One region of the Aminobacter sp. P9b genome, then DNA from elsewhere that is predicted to be linked to it. Evidence: riboswitches for the same ligand, from Rfam matches in the RefSeq annotation. Region 1 holds a riboswitch; each other region holds the start of a gene.
The links. A riboswitch is a leader RNA that binds a small molecule or an ion and turns the genes downstream of it on or off. The one in region 1 is predicted to bind cobalamin.
Positions count from the first base shown of each region.

Region 1 (2,194 bases):
ATCGTCGCCTCGATGTCATTGTCGACAAGCGTGGCGTTGGGGCCGACTGACTTCAAAGAGCGCGACACGACCCACTTCGGCTGGCTCCGCCAGGCAGCCGCAAAGTCGCGCCTCGCCGCGTCCCACTCGGGATGATCCTCGTCCCAATAGCGCATGACCTCGTACAAATGGCGACCGTACACGCTACCCACCTGGTCGCGCGCCTGCTCGATGAAGTGATGGAAAAGCGTTGGGCTTGGCCCAAACGCCATGTGGTCGACGTAGCCGTCCAAGGACTGGTTCATTCCAAAAACGAGCTTCGCCATGATGCAAATCCTCCGCCCCAGCTCTTTTAGAATAGCTTGAACCGACGGTGCGTAGAAGCGGGCGATCGCTCTACACGCACTCGCCAAAGGGAATCCCATGCGGACTCTTGCGAAAGCACTCCCTGCAAACTGTCAGTCCCGACCTCGCGAGCGAGGAACGAGCGTCGGGAATCTATGCCGAGACGCGAAAGAAGCCAGACGCGGACGAGAACCGACAAGGGGGCATCGAGGTCCGCCGTCACCAGCCACGTCAAGCCGCGGTTCGACCAGCGCACAGGCCAGTGACGGTTTCTTTCAACCCGCTCTCGCCATCGCCGCCAAAGATCTCGCTCATGACCAGTTCCGCAAGCGGCAGCCGGCTGCCCCAGCCATGCCGTTCGAGATCAGGCCGCAGCGCAAACTCGCTGACCCGGCCGACGCAGAGATAGGCGACGGGCACGACATGTTCGGGAATGGCTAGCACCTGCTTGAGCGCCTCGCGGTCGATGATGCTGACCCAGCCGACACCGACGCCTTCGGCCCGCGCCGCCAGCCAGAAATTCTGCACCGCGCAGACGGTGCTGTAGAGGTCCATTTCGGGATTGTGCCATCGCCCCAGCGGCGAGTTCTGCGAGCGGCTGCGGTCGCAGGTGACCACGAGATTGAGCGGGCTCTCGCAGATGCCCTCGAGCTTGAGCTTGCGGTACAGCGCCTGCCGCTCCTCGGCGATATGGGGCAGTTCCTGCTGGCGTGCGGCCAGGAACAGGTCGCGGACCTTCTGCCTGCGCTGAAGATCGCGGATGACAATGAAGTTCCACGGCTGCATGAAACCCACCGACGGCGCGTGATGGGCTGCCATCAGCAGGCGCGCCAGTACCTCGTCGTCGAGCGGGTCGGGCAGGAAATGGCTACGCACGTCGCGCCTCGTGAAGATGGCGCGGTAGACGGCATCCTGCGCTGCCGTGTCGAAACAGCCTGAACTGGCATGGGTATGGTCGGCCGGCATCGCGTGTCCCCTGGCGAGCAATCGGTTTCCGCCGCTTGACCATGCGATGGACGATTTCTGCCGGGCCGGTCTTCTGGCTCGAGTTCAACCCGCCTTCGGCGCCTTCCCGTTCAACGAACAGTGGCTTTTGCCGATGCGGTCCCTCTTACAGCGTTGGGCACGCCACGGATTTTCACCGTGTTCCCGATTCTCCCGCATCGCTGCGGGCACCTGGCAGGAGATGTCTACACGGCACTGACGCCGATGGCCATCGCCCCGCGCGTCCAAACCTGGCGCGCGGGCGACATCTGAAGCGAAGTCAGCGACCCGGCTTCATCTCGTTGAGCAGGCCCTCGATGACACCCGCCATGCGCTCGTTGATATCCGTGCGCGACAGCGCAAAGGCGACGTTGGCCTCGACGAATCCTTCCGGTGAGCCGCAATCGAAGGTGCGGCCACGATAGTGGTAGCCGTAGAAGGACTGCTGCTTCTCGAGCTTGAGCATCGCATCGGTAAGCTGGATCTCGTCGCCGGCGCCGCGCTCCTGCTTGGCCAGGATGTCGAAGATCTCCGGCTGCAGGATGTAACGGCCGTTGATGAAGAGGTTCGAAGGCGCCGTCCCCTGCTTCGGCTTTTCCACCATGCCTTCGATCTCGAAGCCGGTGTGGACAGCCTTGCCCTTGCCGACGATGCCATATTTGTGCGCCTCGGCAGGGTCGCATTCCTGCACGGCGATGATGTTGTTGCCGGTCTCGGCATAGAGCTCGACCATCTCGCGCATGCAGCTCTTTTCCGACTGCATGATCATGTCGGGCAGAAGCAATGCGAAGGGCTCGTCGCCGACCAGCTCGCGCGCGCACCACACCGCATGGCCAAGGCCGAGCGGCACCTGCTGGCGGGTGAACGAGGTCTGGCCAGGGCCTGG
Region 1 is NZ_CP150082.1:4,685,632-4,687,825, forward strand. Features, by position in the region: gene WHT83_RS23115 (dihydrofolate reductase family protein) at 1-305, opposite strand, end outside; gene bluB (5,6-dimethylbenzimidazole synthase) at 556-1,290, opposite strand; cobalamin riboswitch at 1,336-1,519, opposite strand; gene galU (UTP--glucose-1-phosphate uridylyltransferase GalU) at 1,589-2,194, opposite strand, start outside.

Region 2 (2,194 bases), 810 kb from region 1:
ACTCGAGATCCCAGGCGAAATGATAGATGGCCATGGCGACGAGTGCTGTGCCGCGGGCGATGTCGATGACCTGGACGCGTGGGGTTCGGGCTTGAACTTGGTCGGTGGTCGGTTGCATCGTCATGGCCATTCGCTTCGGCTTTCGGGTGTTTCGCCGCTCCTGCAGCACTATCATGGTTGAACCGGGGCAAGAGAGGGACTAGCCAACGTCATGCACAGGGTTCGGGGATGTCAGCAATGAACGGTCGCGTGATGTCGTTGACCGAAGATCTGGTGGCGCGCTGCCATCGCGAAGTGGCCGACGCCGGCCCCGACCCGGACGCGCAGCATCTCGACGATGCCGACTATGAGCGCATGATCGACGAGACGCTGGCGGACAATGCCGATGAGGGGCCGCTGTGGCTGTTTGCCTATGGCTCGCTGATCTGGAAGCCGGAGGTCGACCATACGGAGGAGAAGGTGGCGGTGGCACGCGGCTGGCATCGCTCGTTCTGCATCAACATGACCCGCTGGCGCGCCACCAAGGCCGAGCCGGGGCTGATGATGGGCATGGATCGCGGCGGCCAGTGCAAGGGTGTGGCGCTGCGGCTGATGGATGGCGACCGGCGCGAGCAACTCGACAAGCTGTTTCGCCGCGAAATGACACTCAAGCCTTCGACCTACAAGCCGCGCTGGCTGAGCCTTGCCACCGATGAGGGCCCATTGACCGCGCTCGCCTTCGTCATCAACCGCGAAGGCCATGCCTATGCCGGGGCGCTGGGCGAGGACGAGGTCGTGAAGCGGCTGGCCACGACCTGCGGCCATTGGGGCTCGGCCGCCGATTATCTCTACAATGTGGTCAAGAATCTCGAGGATCGAGCCATCCACGACCGGCATCTGTGGCGGCTCCAGCACCTGGTGGCCGAGCAAATAGCTGCACGCTGCTGACGCATTCGAGCGCTGCGGCGTCGGAATTTGGTTTGCCGCCCAAGCCATTTGTTTCTATAGTTGCCGGGTCGTCGGTTCCGTTACGGAATCAAGAGGGAATGCGGTAAGGGCCCTTTGAGGGTCCGAAGCCGTGGCTGCCCCCGCAACTGTATGCGGTTAGCTCTCCCCAAATGCCACTGAAGCTTGCTTCGGGAAGGCGGGGAAGGGTGTCGATCCGCAAGCCAGGAGACCTGCCGGCGACAGGCACTTATCTCGGTGCCCTCGGGTGGAGGGCGAAAGGACTTCAAGATGAATACTGTTTCTGCAATCGGCGCTGACGTTTCCTCGCAGTCGCGCACCATGCAGCTCGCGCTTGCGGCGCTGCTCGGCCTTTTCGTTGTTGGCTTCCTCGGGTTCTCGCATATGGAAGTGGTGCACAACGCTGCCCACGACTATCGCCACTCGATGGCTTTCCCCTGCCACTAACGAAAGCACTCTAGCCATGTCTGTTTTTCGCAACGTCGTGTTCATCGCGGCGATCAGCGGCCTATTGGCCGGCGTGATCCTTGCCGCGCTCCAGACCTATGCAACCGTTCCGCTGATTCTCAAAGCGGAGACCTATGAAAATGCGGGCGGTCACGAGCATGCCGCGGCACCAGCCGCAGGCACTGAAGCCACCGCACCGACGGCCGGCACCGAAGCGACCGCTCCTGCGGCGCAGGTTGCGGCTCCTGCCGAAGAAGAGGTCGAAGCCTGGGCGCCCGCCGACGGGTTCGAACGCTTCGCCTATTCGGCACTCGCCAACATCGTCAGCGGCGTTGCTTTCGCGCTGATCCTGGTCGCAGCTTCCGAATTCGCCGGCGGTATCGCCAACTGGCGCCAGGGCGTGTTCTGGGGTTTTGCCGGCTTCGCCGTCTTCACACTGGCGCCTGGTCTTGGCCTGCCGCCCGAGTTGCCGGCCATGCCCGCCGCCGATCTCGGCGCGCGCCAGGTCTGGTGGACCTTCACGGTTGTTGCCACCGCCGCCGGCCTCGCGCTCATCGCTTTCCGCCAGTCGCTGCCGTTGGCGATCCTCGGCGTGGCGCTGATCGTCGCGCCGCACATCATCGGCGCGCCGCAGCCCGAAAGCCACGACTCGCCGATCGCGGCCGACTTGCATCACAACTTCGTCGTCGCCGTCACCATCACCAACCTGGTGTTCTGGGTCGTGCTGGGTGCGATTGCCGGCTTCGTGCGCAACCGCTTCATGGGCGGACAGGCCCCGGCGCTGCACGGCCGCCTTGCCTGA
Region 2 is NZ_CP150082.1:3,872,649-3,874,842, reverse strand. Features, by position in the region: gene WHT83_RS19100 (DUF1624 domain-containing protein) at 1-124, opposite strand, end outside; gene WHT83_RS19095 (gamma-glutamylcyclotransferase) at 238-927, shown strand; cobalamin riboswitch at 983-1,180, shown strand; gene WHT83_RS19090 (CbtB-domain containing protein) at 1,216-1,392, shown strand; gene WHT83_RS19085 (CbtA family protein) at 1,409-2,194, shown strand; gene cobU (bifunctional adenosylcobinamide kinase/adenosylcobinamide-phosphate guanylyltransferase) at 2,187-2,194, shown strand, end outside.
Region 2: it holds a riboswitch for cobalamin, as region 1 does, so the genes downstream of both, WHT83_RS19090 (CbtB-domain containing protein) here and bluB (5,6-dimethylbenzimidazole synthase) in region 1, are expected to answer to the same signal.

Region 3 (2,194 bases), 210 kb from region 1:
TGGGGCTCCTTGAGTTGTTGTCAGCGTTCGAGGTGGAAGGAAAAGCGCGGGCGACCGGTGATGGGATGGTCGTCGAGGATCGCACCGACGGAAAAGCTCAAGCGGATGCGTTCGGGCGTCAGGATGTCTGCCGGCCTGCCGCAAGCAACCGCGCGGCCTGCGTCCATCACCAGCACGCGGTCGGCATGGGCGGAGGCCAGCGCCAGATCGTGCAGGGAGACGATGACGGTGCAGCCGAGATTGCCGAGCAGCTCCAGAACTTCAAGCTGGTGGCGGATGTCGAGATGGTTGGTCGGCTCGTCGAGGATCAGCAGATCGGGCCGCTGCACCAGCGCGCGGGCAATCATCACGCGCTGCTTCTCGCCGCCGGACAGCGAGTTGAAGTCGCGCGCGGCGAGCGCGGTCAGGCCGAGCAATGCAAGCGCTGCCTCGACCTGGTCGTAGTCCTGATCGCCGGTGCGAATGCCGGTTGCGTGCGGGGTCAGCCCCAGCTCGACGATCTCGGCCACGGTCAGCCCGAAGTCGGAGGCGCTTTCCTGCAGCACGGTGGCGATGCGGCGGGCGCAGTCACGCGGCTTCATCGTCCAGATGTCGGTGCCGTCGAGCCGGACCGTTCCCGAGACCGGTCTGTGGTAGCGGTAGAGGCAGCGCAGCAGGCTCGATTTGCCGGCGCCATTGGGGCCGACGATGGCGAGCATTTCGCCAGGCGCGACGGCAAGGCTCACTGGTTCGAGAATAGGCCGGGAACCGCGAGGCCCCCAACTGACGCCGTCGAGTTCGAGCAGTGTCGGGGTGGTGCCTACGAGGCGGCTAGCGGTGTGGACGCGATCGAGCATGCCCTGTCTCCGCAGTCAGGCGGAGGTGGCAGAACGATCCGGTGAGCGCGCCGGTACGGAAAAAGGCAGTCGCAACCATCATCATCTCCGCGGCACACCCCGGCCGGTTGAGTTAATCGGATGATGGCAGGTCTCCTGGCTTGCGGGTGATCACTCCTCGGAGCCTTCCCGGCCGTTTGGCCAGTGGCATTTTCCGATTTGCTATCCGCTCACAGTTGCGGGGGCAGCCACGGTTTCGCGTCAGGGACGTCTCACCGTGTTCCCATTTAATCCGCTGCCCGAGTCAGGCAGCAGGAACCATCAATGAGGTGGCTACAGCAGCTGCGAAGTGCTGACAATCGCTAAAGCGTCATGCCGCCTGCTGAATTGCGTCACGCCGGTCGAGCGCGAAGGAAAACAGCGCGACGCCGAAGGCGGACAGTGCGATCGCCGCGCCGACGAGAGGCAGGTCGGCATAGCTGACGCCCATCGAGATCGCGGCACCGCCGGCCCAGGCGCCGGCGGCATTGCCGGCGTTGAAGGCGCCCTGGTTGAGCGTCGCTGCAAGGTTCGGCGCTTCCGAGGCGGTTTCGACGACCCGCATCTGCATCGGCGGCACGATGACGAAGGTCATCACGCCCCAGAGGAAGATAAGCAGGATCGCGGCGGGCGCCGAATAGCCGAGTTGGGCCAAGGCGACGTGGATCGCGGCCATCACCACCAGCGCGCCGATGGCAGTCGGCATCAGCTTCCAGTCGGCCAGCTTGCCGCCGATGATGTTGCCGATGGTCATGCCGCCGCCGAAGAGGAGCAGGATCCAGGTGACCGATGCAACCGACACGCCGGTGACGTCGGTCAGGATCGGCTTGATGTAGGTGAAGACGGCAAACAGGCTGCCCGAGGCGAGCGCCGAGATGATCATGGCGAGCCACACCTGCAGCTTGCCGAGCACCTTGACCTCGCTGGCCACGCCACCCTTGCCGGGAGGGGCGACGCCCGCCGGCACCAGGAAGGCGATGGCCGCGACCGAGATCAGGCCGATGGCGACGACGGCGAAGAAGGTCATGCGCCAGCCGAAGGCCTCGCCCAGTGCCGTGCCGCCGGGCACGCCGAGGATGTTGGCGAGCGTCAGGCCGGCAAACATCAGGGCAATGGCGCTGGCGCGCTTGTTGGCCGGCACCAGGCTTGCCGCCACCACCGAGCCGATGCCGAAGAAGGCGCCGTGGCCGAAGGCGGTGATGACGCGGGCGATCATCAGCGTCCAGTAGGTCGGGGCGATGGCGCAGAGCAGGTTGCCGAGTACGAACATCATCGCAAGCCCGATCAACACCGGCTTGCGCGGCAGTTTTGCCGTGCCCACGGCAATGATGGGGGCGCCG
Region 3 is NZ_CP150082.1:4,471,953-4,474,146, reverse strand. Features, by position in the region: gene WHT83_RS22085 (ABC transporter ATP-binding protein) at 21-836, opposite strand; cobalamin riboswitch at 944-1,153, opposite strand; gene WHT83_RS22080 (MFS transporter) at 1,186-2,194, opposite strand, start outside.
Region 3: it holds a riboswitch for cobalamin, as region 1 does, so the genes downstream of both, WHT83_RS22085 (ABC transporter ATP-binding protein) here and bluB (5,6-dimethylbenzimidazole synthase) in region 1, are expected to answer to the same signal.

Region 4 (2,194 bases), 1.3 Mb from region 1:
AGTAGTCGACGCCACCCTCGCTGCGGCCGCGCATATCGGCGGAGACATAGCCTCCCCAGGGATGGGTGACGCCTGTCGTGATGCTGGCGCAGGCACTGCGGCCGTCGGCACACTGGCCACCCTGCTTGGTGATGATGTTGACGACACCACCGATGGCGTCGGCGCCGTACTGGGCCGAATGCGGGCCTTTGGCGATCTCGATGCGCTCGATCGAGGCAAGGGGAATGTTGAAGATCGAACTGGTGCCGCTGGTTGCCGAGGCGGTGCGGACGCCGTCGACCAGCACCAGCGTCTGCCCGGCCGACATGCCGCGCAGGTAGACGTTGGAGGAAGCTCCCTGGCCGCCATAGCCGATGATCGAAACCCCGGTGTAGCGCTTGAGCAGCGACGGCAAGTCGGGCGCCGCCGACTTCTTGAGTTCCTCCTCATCGATGACGGTGACCGACGACGTCGAGCGAACGAGCGCCGTCTCGCGTCGCAGCGGCGTGGTAACGACCAGCGGCCGAAGTACGGTTGCATTTTCGGCCGCGGGCACCTGCTGCGCCTGGGATTGCGTTGGAATTGCCAGCGCAATTGCGCCGGCGGCCAGGGTAAGTCTCAGCAATTCTGCCCCCAAATGGTTCGGTGGGCGCGACAAGCATCGCACCCGGTTTCCAAACCGCAGGCAAGACAGGTCGGCAGGCAGACTTTGGGACAAGATTGACCCGGCGGCCTTCCGCATGCGGCAACACTTTTCAATGTCACCGCCACGGGCGACCGCGCCTGACCACACCCCGTGGACAAGCATGGGTGACCGGAACGGGCAGGTCTCCTGACTTCCGTGTCATCGCCTTTTTCCGCCTTCCCGAACGCACGAATGCGTTCAGTGGCATGATGGAAGAGGCTCAACGGTTACAGTTGCGGGGGCAGTCGCGGATTTGGCCTTCGGCCTCACCGCGTTCCCTTTTCATCCACCTCTCGGTGGAACCGATTCCGGGGTCGAAACTAGACAGTCGGCGGAAGCCTTGTCAATTGGCGCATTACTGTTCGTCGCATCGTTGCCTGCCGATGTCGTATATGAACTGTGCTGTTGTCGCGATCTCTACATCGTGGTGAAGCTTGCGCTATACTTGCCCCATGCAATGCTGGCCCCGTGCGGGACGAGCTTCCCTCGAACTGCCGCCGCAACTTCGATCTCTAGAGCTGGCCGCGATGCCAGCGCAGCGACATGCAGGACAGGCCGGCGTCGATCTTGCCGATCTCGGTGGTCTTGAGCGCGACCACCTTGTAGCCGAGTTTGTCGAGCATCTCGATGGTCCGGGGGTAATCGGCCCCGACCATCACCACGTCGTTGACGCGCAGCGCATTGGCGGCGGGCTCCTCGCCCTCGGGGATGAGCACCTCGCGAAAATCCTTGAACACGCCCGAACGCGCCAGCCGCTTTGTCGACAGCATGGTCTCGCTGTCGAGCAGCGAACAGTCGCTCTTGAAATGCAGCACGCCTTCCGGCGTCTGCACGACCTCGCCCTTGCGTCCGAGCCTCGCCAGGCTGGCGATCAGGCCGCCAGCGCCGGCGCGGTCGGTGCGCGCCGAAAGGCCGATCATCACGCTTTTCGGCGTTGTCAGAACGTCGCCGCCATCGGCGAAGCCGGGCGCGGGCAGGTCGAGCACCGTCTCGAACATCTTTCGCAGCGTCGGTGCGATTTCAGCCGTTTCGTGGACCCGGGTCTCGGCGCCTGGACGGAGCAGGATCGCCCCTTCGGGAAACACCAATGCCGGGTCCTCGACGAAGATCGAATCCGGGAAGCTTTCCAGCGCCGGCAACACCGTCACCTCGACGCCAGCCGCGCGCAGGGCAGCGACATAGGCCGTATGCTCGGCCTTGACGCCGTCGAAGGTCGGGTTGCCGCGGTCATCGGCGCGCAGGCCGTTGACCACCGATCGCGCCGGCTCGCGCACAATGGCCGCTGTGAATTCGTAGACCGCTGGCTTGGACGTCATCTCGGTGCGCTCATGCTGGTGGGGCGAGGATTGCAGCCTGCCCGAAACGGCGTTGCATGTCGACGGGCAGGCAATGGGCCAGCGATCATGTCGTGCAGAGCCGCTATTGCCCCTGCGCGCGCCTGAATTCGCTCGGCGACTGGCCGGCGATGCGGCGGAAGTCGCGGCTGAAATGATACGGATCGGCATAACCGCAGCTCAGCGCCACGGCAGC
Region 4 is NZ_CP150082.1:1,008,114-1,010,307, forward strand. Features, by position in the region: gene WHT83_RS05030 (TonB-dependent receptor domain-containing protein) at 1-787, opposite strand, end outside; cobalamin riboswitch at 784-986, opposite strand; gene WHT83_RS05035 (dimethylarginine dimethylaminohydrolase family protein) at 1,177-1,980, opposite strand; gene WHT83_RS05040 (AraC family transcriptional regulator) at 2,084-2,194, opposite strand, start outside.
Region 4: it holds a riboswitch for cobalamin, as region 1 does, so the genes downstream of both, WHT83_RS05030 (TonB-dependent receptor domain-containing protein) here and bluB (5,6-dimethylbenzimidazole synthase) in region 1, are expected to answer to the same signal.